DNA from 4 places in the Brenneria populi genome. Region 4 is predicted to be linked to each of the others. Evidence: predicted binding sites of a transcription regulator. Region 4 holds the regulator's gene; each other region holds the start of a gene.
The links. Region 4 encodes PurR, which represses purine synthesis genes. Its sites were predicted from a motif close to CANGCAAACGTTTGCNTG; they were not measured.

Region 1 (2,206 bases), on a different contig from region 4:
GCCGCTGCCGAACGTGCCGTTAGCCAATGCGGCGACGGCATTAGCCGCGTTGCATTCCTCGCCTTTGAACGTAAATGAAGAGGCGATTCGTCAGGGGTTGCGCGCGGCGGCGTTGCCGGGACGTTTCCAGATCGTCGGCGAGCATCCGCTGCTGATACTGGATGTCGCCCATAATCCCCACGCCGCCGCTTATTTGGCGCGGCGGCTTGCCGCGCTGCCGAAGAGCGGAAAAGTCCGCGCGGTGGTGGGCATGCTGGCGGATAAAGATATCGGCGGCACGCTGGAGCATTTAAAACCGCAGGTCGACGAGTGGTACTGCGCTCCGCTGGAAGGCCCGCGCGGGGCGACGGCGCGGCAATTGGCAGAACATCTGGACGATTGCCGGCAATGTTCCGACGTGGCCGCCGCCTGGCGGCAGGCGATGGCGGCGTCGGCAAAAGAGGATATCGTTATTGTCTGTGGATCTTTTCATACGGTAGCGCACGTTATGGAAGCGCTGGATGAGGAGAGTTCGTATGGCGAGTAAATTTCAGAATCGGCTGGTGGGCACCATCATTCTGGTCGCGCTGGGCGTCATCGTATTGCCGGGGTTGTTGGACGGCAAGAAGAAGCACTATGAAGACAAGTTCGCGGCGATCCCGCTGGTTCCCTCATCCGATGAGAGCAACGAAATGGATTCGCTGCCCGCTCTGACGCAATCGCTGCCCAGTCAGCCGCCGGAAGGCGCCGAGGCGGCGATCAAGGGCAATGAGGCTGAGAGCGATACGGAAAATAGCGCCGCCGACGTTAAAGCGGAGAGCGCGCCTCCCGCGACCAGTGCGCCGCCCGCCGCCGCCGAACGGCCGGTGAAGAAACCCGCTGAGGTAAAACCGCAGCCTAAACCCGAGGTGAAGCCCAAGCCGGAACCGAAGCCTGAGCCGAAACCGGAAGCCAAACCCGAGACGAAACCGGAAGTTAAGCCGGAAGCCAAACCCGCGGAACAGGCGCCGGCCGGACAGGCTTACGTCGTACAGCTCGGCGCGCTGAAAAACGCGGACAAGGTTAACGAGATCGTCGCCAAGCTTCGGCTCTCCGGCTACCGGGCGTATACCCAGCCGGCGACCCCGGTTCCGGGGCAGATTACCCGAATTTATGTCGGCCCGGATGCGTCAAGGCAGAAATTACAGTCTTCGCTGGCGGAACTTCATCAGATCAGCGGGCTGAGCGGTCAGGTAAAATCGTATAGCGTGCGCTAAGGGATTGACGCGCCGAACGGCGTTTTTTGTTTGATTTCCGATTAATCAAATCGGCGGAAATACGCTACGCAAACGTTTTCTTTTTCTGTTAGAATGCGCCGCGAACAGGATGACGTGGCGACCTGACGGTTGACATCGTTCATTATTAGGATGACTCATGATTTGGGTTGATTACGTCATTATTGGCATCATCGGATTCTCGGCGTTGGTTAGCCTGATCCGGGGGTTCGTACGTGAAGCGTTGTCGCTGGTAACCTGGGGATGTGCATTTTTTATCGCCAGTCACTACTATGTTTACCTCGCGGTGTATTTCACCCGTTTTGATGACGAACTGGTACGTAATGGCATTGCCATCGCCATTCTGTTTATTGCGACATTGATTGTGGGTGCTATCGTCAACTATGCGATCGGTTCGCTGGTTGAACGCACCGGACTCTCTGGCACCGACCGCGTATTGGGCATTTGTTTCGGTGCGTTGCGCGGTGTGCTGATCGTTTCTGCGCTGCTATTCTTTCTGGATACCTTCACCGGTTTTTCACAGAGTGCTGACTGGAAACAGTCCCAGTTAATTCCGCAGTTCAGTTACATTATCAGGTGGTTTTTTGACTACCTGCAAAGCACGTCAAGTTTCTTGCCGCAGCATCTATAGCCGCGGCAGCGCTGATGAGGAAAAGACACCATGTGCGGTATTGTCGGTATCGCCGGTTTTACGCCGGTCAACCAGTCGATTTATGACGCGTTAACGGTGTTGCAGCACCGTGGGCAGGATGCCGCGGGCATCATCACCATCGATGCCTTAAATTGTTTTCGCCTGCGCAAGGCCAACGGCCTGGTGAAGGATGTGTTTGAAGCGCGGCACATGCAACGCCTACAGGGCAACATGGGCATCGGGCACGTGCGCTATCCCACCGCGGGCAGCTCCAGCGCTTCGGAAGCGCAGCCTTTCTACGTTAACTCGCCGTTCGGCATCA
Region 2 (2,206 bases), on a different contig from region 4:
GGTTCTGCGCGGTGATCATCACCCGGTTGTTATCCAGATCTTTTACCGGATGGTTGCCGCCGTGGTGCCCAAGCTTCATTTTGATGGTCCGCGCTCCGCTCGCCAACGCCAGCAACTGGTGGCCGAGACAGATGCCGAATACCGGGATATCCGTTGCCAGAAAAGTTTTAATCGCCCGGATGGCGTAGTCGCAAGGCTCCGGGTCGCCGGGACCGTTCGACAAGAAAATACCGTCCGGATTAAGCTGCAAAACCTCTTCCGCCGAAGTTTGCGCCGGCACCACCGTCAGCCGGCATCCCCGATCCGCCAGCAGGCGCAGAATATTGCGCTTCACGCCATAGTCATAGGCCACCACATGGTACGGCAGTTCGCTCTCCGGCCTGTCGCCAGGCAAGCCGCCCGCCAACGTCCAGCTCCCCTGCGACCAGCTATAGCTCTCCGTCGTCGTGACCTCTTTCGCCAGATCCATCCCCTTCAGACCGGGGAAAGCCTGCGCTTTTTCCAGCGCCAGCTGGGCGTTCGGCTCATCGCCCGCGATGATGCAGCCGTTTTGCGCGCCTTTCTCGCGCAGCAGCCGGGTCAGTTTGCGGGTATCGATATCGGCAATGGCGACGACGTTGTTGCGCTTAAGGTATTCAGACAGGCTCTCTTCGCTGCGATAGTTGCTGGCAATCAGCGGCAGGTCGCGTATCACCAGGCCCTGAGCCTGTATGGATGAGGATTCTTCATCGGCTTTGTTGGCGCCGACATTACCGATATGGGGATAAGTGAGAGTGACGATCTGGCGGGAATAGGATGGGTCGGTAAGGATTTCTTGATATCCGGTCATCGACGTATTGAAGACCACTTCCCCCACTGCCGACCCTTCTGCCCCGATGGCCCGACCATGGAATTGGGTTCCGTCTTCCAGAACCAACAGCGCTGACTTAATCAAAACACCCTCCAAGGAATAAAAAATCATGTTATTTGCATATTAATTCAGATTAATCGATCTAAATCAACGCAAAAACCACCTTCAAGGTAAATTTTTGGCAAATTGGGCGCATTTTAATGATGGCCGGGTAAGTTGTCCACTTCAACCGCACTTTTTCCTCTCTTTTTATGCTTTATGATATGAATACTCCACCTTTAGCTTAAAAAAGCATGTTAACTAGGGAAAGTAAACGGTTGCCAACCCACATAGCTAAAAAAAGCGCAATAATCAACCAACATTGACGATTTTATGCTTTTAGCGGCCTCAATCGGCCAGAAAAAACAAGAAAACCAGAAAAAATAAGCAATAGAATTAAAAAATACGCAAAGATTAATAAAATACAAGTAGAGATAAATAATCGCTACTTGTATCAATAAATTAAATAAAAATATTTCTATAAACAATCCAAACCAAGCACATCTTTCATATCGAAAAGTCCATTTTTCTTACCCTTCAACCATATTGCCGCACGAACCGCGCCGTTAGCAAAGGTCATACGGCTGGAGGCCTTGTGGGTAATCTCAATCCGCTCGCCAATATCCGCAAACATCGCGGTATGTTCACCGACGATATCGCCGGCGCGAACGGTGGCGAAACCGATGCTTTTCGCATCGCGCTCCCCGGTGTGCCCTTCGCGCGCGTAAACCGCGCAGGTTTTCAGATCCCGCCCCAACGCATCGGCGATGGTTTCGCCCATCGCCAGCGCCGTGCCTGAAGGCGCGTCCACCTTATGACGGTGGTGCGCTTCGATAATTTCGATATCGGTATAATCCCCCATGACTTTGGCGGCTTTCTCCAATAGCTTCAGCATCACATTTACGCCGACGCTGAAATTAGCGGCGAAAACAATCCCGATCTCCTGCGCGGCCTCGCGAATGGCGTCCTTGCCCTGCTCGTCAAAACCGGTGGTGCCGATAATCATCGCTTTATGCCGCCGACGACAAAACGCCAGATGGGCCAATGTGCCTTCAGGGCGGGTAAAGTCGATAAGAACGTCAAAATCATCACCAATCGCCTCCAGACTATCGCTTACCGTCACGCCGGATTTGCCCAGCCCCGCCAGTTCGCCCGCGTCGGCCCCGACCAGCGAGGAGCCCGGACGCTCCAGCGCCGCGCCCAGTACGGCGCCTTCGGCCTGCGCCACCGCCTGAATCAGCTGACGCCCCATGCGGCCGCCGGCGCCGGCAACCGCGATACGAATGGTTGAATTCTGCATTTTTTCCCTCTCTTTGC
Region 3 (2,206 bases), on a different contig from region 4:
CGTGCGATCGCCGCATATACCAGGTTACCGGCTCCTCATCGCTGAGATCGAACGCGACGGCAAGCTGCGGATGGATGCGCTGCATCAGGCCAATGGTAATCGAATCTCCCAGCGTATAGTCGAGTTTGCCGTCAGCCACCTGCTTCAGCAGTTCCGACGAGGTCAGGTCGTAGGCGGATTCCCAGCTCAATAGCGGGTATTTATCCGCTTTCAGATCGCGCAGCGTGGCGATGTGCGCCGACCCCGATGTGACGGCCAGACGTCCTTTTAGATTTTCCATGGTTTTGGGGCGGGGATTTCCCAGGCGGTATACCATCTGTTGCGAGACGGAATAGTAGGTTGGCCCGGCGCGAAAGCGTCCTAAACGCTCATGGTTGTAAATCAGTCCGGCGGCGAGTAAATCCGCGTCGTCGTTATCCAGATCGTCAAACAGCTCATCCAGATTTCTACGCGACGAAACCACCAGCTTGACGCCGAGATAATCGGCGAAACGTTTTGCCAGTTCATAATCAAGGCCCGACGCGGCGCCGTTAGCGGTCGTATAGGTCAGTGGCGAATTAACGGTGCTGATGCGCAGCTCGCCGCGTGCAAGGATCTGTCTGAGCTGGACGTCCTGGCTGCTGCGCCAGGGAATGTTGGGCCATAAGGCCAGCGCCAGCAGTAACGTGATAACCCCAATGAAAAAATAATTTATTTTTAAACGCTTCAAATAGTAGTCTCTCGGCGGCTTGCCGGCTGTCTGTCGCGGCTATTTTTATCACGGCCGTCCCTGTCCGCCGTCGATGCGACGTTTAAAGCCGCGCCCGGCGATTTTTTACTCGTCTCATCCATGAGACTCGCCCTGACGGGCCGCCGCAAGCGGCGTTGAAAATCGCTCTCGGCGATTTTTTATACGAAAAGTCCCAGAGTCGGGGCATTTTGCGCAACAAAGCGCCAGTGTGCAACTTTTATTGATTTGCCTAACGATTAGCCGGCGCCTCGATGCGATGTTTAACAATAGCGGCGCAAACGGTTTCGTCCTGGGCCAGGATTCTCTATAATGACGCGCGTTTCCCCCCTGTAGCGCCCAACGACCGCACCGCTGTCAGTGCATCGAAGACGAGAGAACTTTAGATTATGGAAATACTGCGTGGTTCACCTGCTTTGTCGGCTTTTCGCATTAATAAACTGCTTGCCCGCTGTAAAGAGCACTTTTTGCCGATTAGTGATATCTATGCCGAATACGTGCATTTCGCCGATGTCAGCGCGCCGCTGAACAACGATGAACTGGCCAAACTGACACGTTTGCTGAAGTATGGTCCTTCTCTCGCTGAACATGAGCCGCAAGGCCGTTTGCTGTTGGTCACCCCCCGTCCCGGCACCATCTCTCCGTGGTCTTCCAAGGCGACCGATATTGCGCATAACTGCGCTCTGAACAAGGTGCTGCGTCTGGAGCGCGGTCTGGCTTTTTATATTCATGCGCCGACGCTGAGCGACGAGCAGTGGCGACAGCTGGGCGCATTGCTGCATGACCGTATGATGGAGAGCGTGTTTGACGATATGCGGCAGGCCGAGCAGCTGTTCTCGCACCAGCAGCCCGCGCCGTTGAAACGCGTGGAAATCCTGCTGCAGGGGCGCCAGGCGCTGGAAGAGGCGAATCTCCGTCTGGGGCTGGCGCTGGCGGAGGATGAGATCGATTACCTGCTTGAGGCGTTCAGCAAGCTGGGGCGCAATCCCACGGATATTGAGCTGTATATGTTCGCCCAGGCGAACTCCGAACACTGCCGCCATAAAATTTTTAACGCCGATTGGGTGATCGACGGCGTGGAGCAGCCGAAGTCGCTGTTTAAAATGATCAAAAATACCTTTATTCATACGCCTGATCATGTGTTGTCCGCCTACAAGGATAACGCGGCCGTGATGGAAGGCTCCGCCGTCGGGCGCTTTTATGCCAACGCCGAGGGCAGCTATGGCTACCATCAGGGCGACGCGCATATCCTGATGAAAGTGGAGACCCACAACCACCCGACCGCCATTTCCCCCTGGCCGGGCGCGGCGACGGGCTCCGGCGGCGAAATCCGCGATGAGGGCGCGACCGGGCGCGGCTCCAAGCCCAAAGCGGGCCTGGTCGGCTTCTCCGTATCAAACCTGCGTATTCCCGGCTTTGAACAGCCCTGGGAAGAAGACTTCGGCAAGCCCGACCGTATCGTCAGCGCATTGGATATCA
Region 4 (2,206 bases):
CGATAGCGATTAATTCAATACCGCGACGAAGCTGAACGCAATAATAAGCACCAACGCACCAACGGTGGCCAGCAGAGAAATTTTCAGATCGGCATCCATCGGCATCTCCTTTGTTACAAAAATGAACAGAAAAAATATTAACCGACTTTAACGCCGGAACTTTATGGCGGGCGAAAGCAGGTCTTATATAACAATAGCAATTGTTTCATAGCCCGACTAAAAAAACTCGTACCGGCGTATCACTAATAGATAAATTACCGCTTTCACTTTCGTGTCAGATCGGACAAAATTCGCTGTTTGACGACACGCCGCGTATTGGTTGAAAAAGTCAGCCTTGCCCCTTCAGGTACAACATTCGGCATTCTCCCTGTGAAATTCTGTTTTTTTACATAGAAAGAGAACGTTAAACGCAGGCAAACGATTAACTATATACATACGACCATAACGAGTCGGTTAGGAGTCATTGTTACATGGCAACGATCAAAGATGTGGCGAAGCGCGCGGGCGTTTCGACCACAACCGTATCGCACGTGATAAATAAAACACGTTTCGTCGCCGAAGAAACCAAAGCGGCCGTCAGGGCCGCCATTAAAGAATTACACTACTCCCCCAGCGCCGTGGCGCGCAGCCTTAAGGTGAATAACACCAAGTCCATCGGCCTGCTGGCGACCTCCAGCGAAGCGCCCTACTTTGCGGAGATCATCGAAGCCGTGGAAAACGGCTGCTATGCCAAAGGCTACACGATGATTTTGTGCAATTCGCATAACGACATCGATAAGCAGCGCGCCTATCTCTCGATGCTGGCGCAAAAGCGCGTCGACGGCCTGCTGGTGATGTGCGCCGAATACCCGCCTAAATTACTCGCCATGCTGGAAGACTACCGCAGTATTCCGATGGTGGTGATGGATTGGGGCGAAGCCCACAGCGATTTTACCGATACCATTATTGATAACGCTTTTGAAGGCGGCTATATGGCGGGGCGTTATCTTATCGAACGCGGTCACCGGGAGATCGGCGCCATTCACGGTACCCTGGAGCGGAATACCGGCAGCGGACGCTATCTCGGCTTTTTAAAAGCGCTGAAAGACGCCGAGATTCAGATTCATGATGAATGGATCGTGCAAGGCGATTTCGAGCCCGAATCCGGCTATAAAGCGATGCAGCAAATTCTGGCGCAGAAACATCGCCCCACGGCCGTTTTCTGCGGCGGAGATATTATGGCGATGGGCGCAATCTGCGCGGCGGATGAGTTAGGGCTGCGCGTTCCTCAGGATATATCAGTCATCGGCTACGACAATGTGCGCCACGCCCGCTTTTTCACTCCGGCGCTGACCACTATTCACCAGCCGAAAGAACGCCTGGGACAGTCCGCCCTGTCGATGCTTTTAGACCGTATCACCAGCAAACGCGAAGAGGCACAGGTCATCGAGGTTCACCCTACGCTAATCGAGCGCCGTTCCGTCGCCGACGGCCCGTTCCGCGATTATCGCCGCTATTCCTGAGAACGCACGCGGTTTTATCCCCTGCCAAAGCCATATGCCCCTACTCTGCTTCAGCCAATTTATACTTGTACCCTGGCTGAAGCAGTCATAAACTAATTAGCGGTTCAACGACAACAAGCATTTTTATCTCTTTTATTCACTATCCTTGATACCCAACAGATGTCGAACGCAGGAAAGCGGCAGGGGTGCGCCCGATGAGCTTGTTCAGATAAACGACTCTTCATCAACGCGCCTGCGGCTCGAAGTATGAAGGGTATAGTGCGAGCGCATATCGGATGTGCGTATTTATTTTAAGGATGAGTGCCCCTACGTATTTGCGTACCGGCTTTTTCTCTTCATTTTCCTCTTGTTATTCAGAGGGTAGACGATGGGTGATACCCACCGATGCCGATATTGGGTAAAAAATTGTCTATGCTTTCCTTGCCGTTTTTCACCGTGAGCAGCAAGGTAGGGAGAAATTATGAGTTCATCGTGTGTAGAGGACGTAGAAGGAGTAGGAAGCCGTGGCGACTCCTGGTTTCAAATTGTTCGTGAAATGCTGGACACGGCCGATATCAAAATCAACGGCTCCCGCCCTTTTGATATTAAGGTAAAAAATCCCGATTTTTTTAAACGCGTATTGCGTGAAGGCTCTCTGGGATTGGGCGAAAGCTATATGGACGGATGGTGGGAATGCGACAGGCTGGATATATTCTTTCATCGCA

Region 1: cvpA (colicin V production protein) is a predicted target of PurR. The motif match lies at 1,301-1,318, and genes of this name have one in related genera.
Region 2: carA (glutamine-hydrolyzing carbamoyl-phosphate synthase small subunit) is a predicted target of PurR. The motif match lies at 1,157-1,174, and genes of this name have one in related genera.
Region 3: purL (phosphoribosylformylglycinamidine synthase) is a predicted target of PurR. The motif match lies at 1,002-1,019, and genes of this name have one in related genera.

What each region holds. Positions count from the first base shown of each region.
Region 1 is NZ_JAYWTM010000011.1:162,105-164,310, reverse strand. Features, by position in the region: gene folC (bifunctional tetrahydrofolate synthase/dihydrofolate synthase) at 1-526, shown strand, start outside; gene dedD (cell division protein DedD) at 516-1,235, shown strand; gene cvpA (colicin V production protein) at 1,393-1,884, shown strand; gene purF (amidophosphoribosyltransferase) at 1,915-2,206, shown strand, end outside.
Region 2 is NZ_JAYWTM010000015.1:100,039-102,244, forward strand. Features, by position in the region: gene carA (glutamine-hydrolyzing carbamoyl-phosphate synthase small subunit) at 1-934, opposite strand, end outside; gene dapB (4-hydroxy-tetrahydrodipicolinate reductase) at 1,368-2,189, opposite strand.
Region 3 is NZ_JAYWTM010000007.1:135,637-137,842, forward strand. Features, by position in the region: gene mltF (membrane-bound lytic murein transglycosylase MltF) at 1-709, opposite strand, end outside; gene purL (phosphoribosylformylglycinamidine synthase) at 1,117-2,206, shown strand, end outside.
Region 4 is NZ_JAYWTM010000001.1:398,704-400,909, reverse strand. Features, by position in the region: gene cydH (cytochrome bd-I oxidase subunit CydH) at 10-99, opposite strand; gene purR (HTH-type transcriptional repressor PurR) at 471-1,502, shown strand; gene cfa (cyclopropane fatty acyl phospholipid synthase) at 1,963-2,206, shown strand, end outside.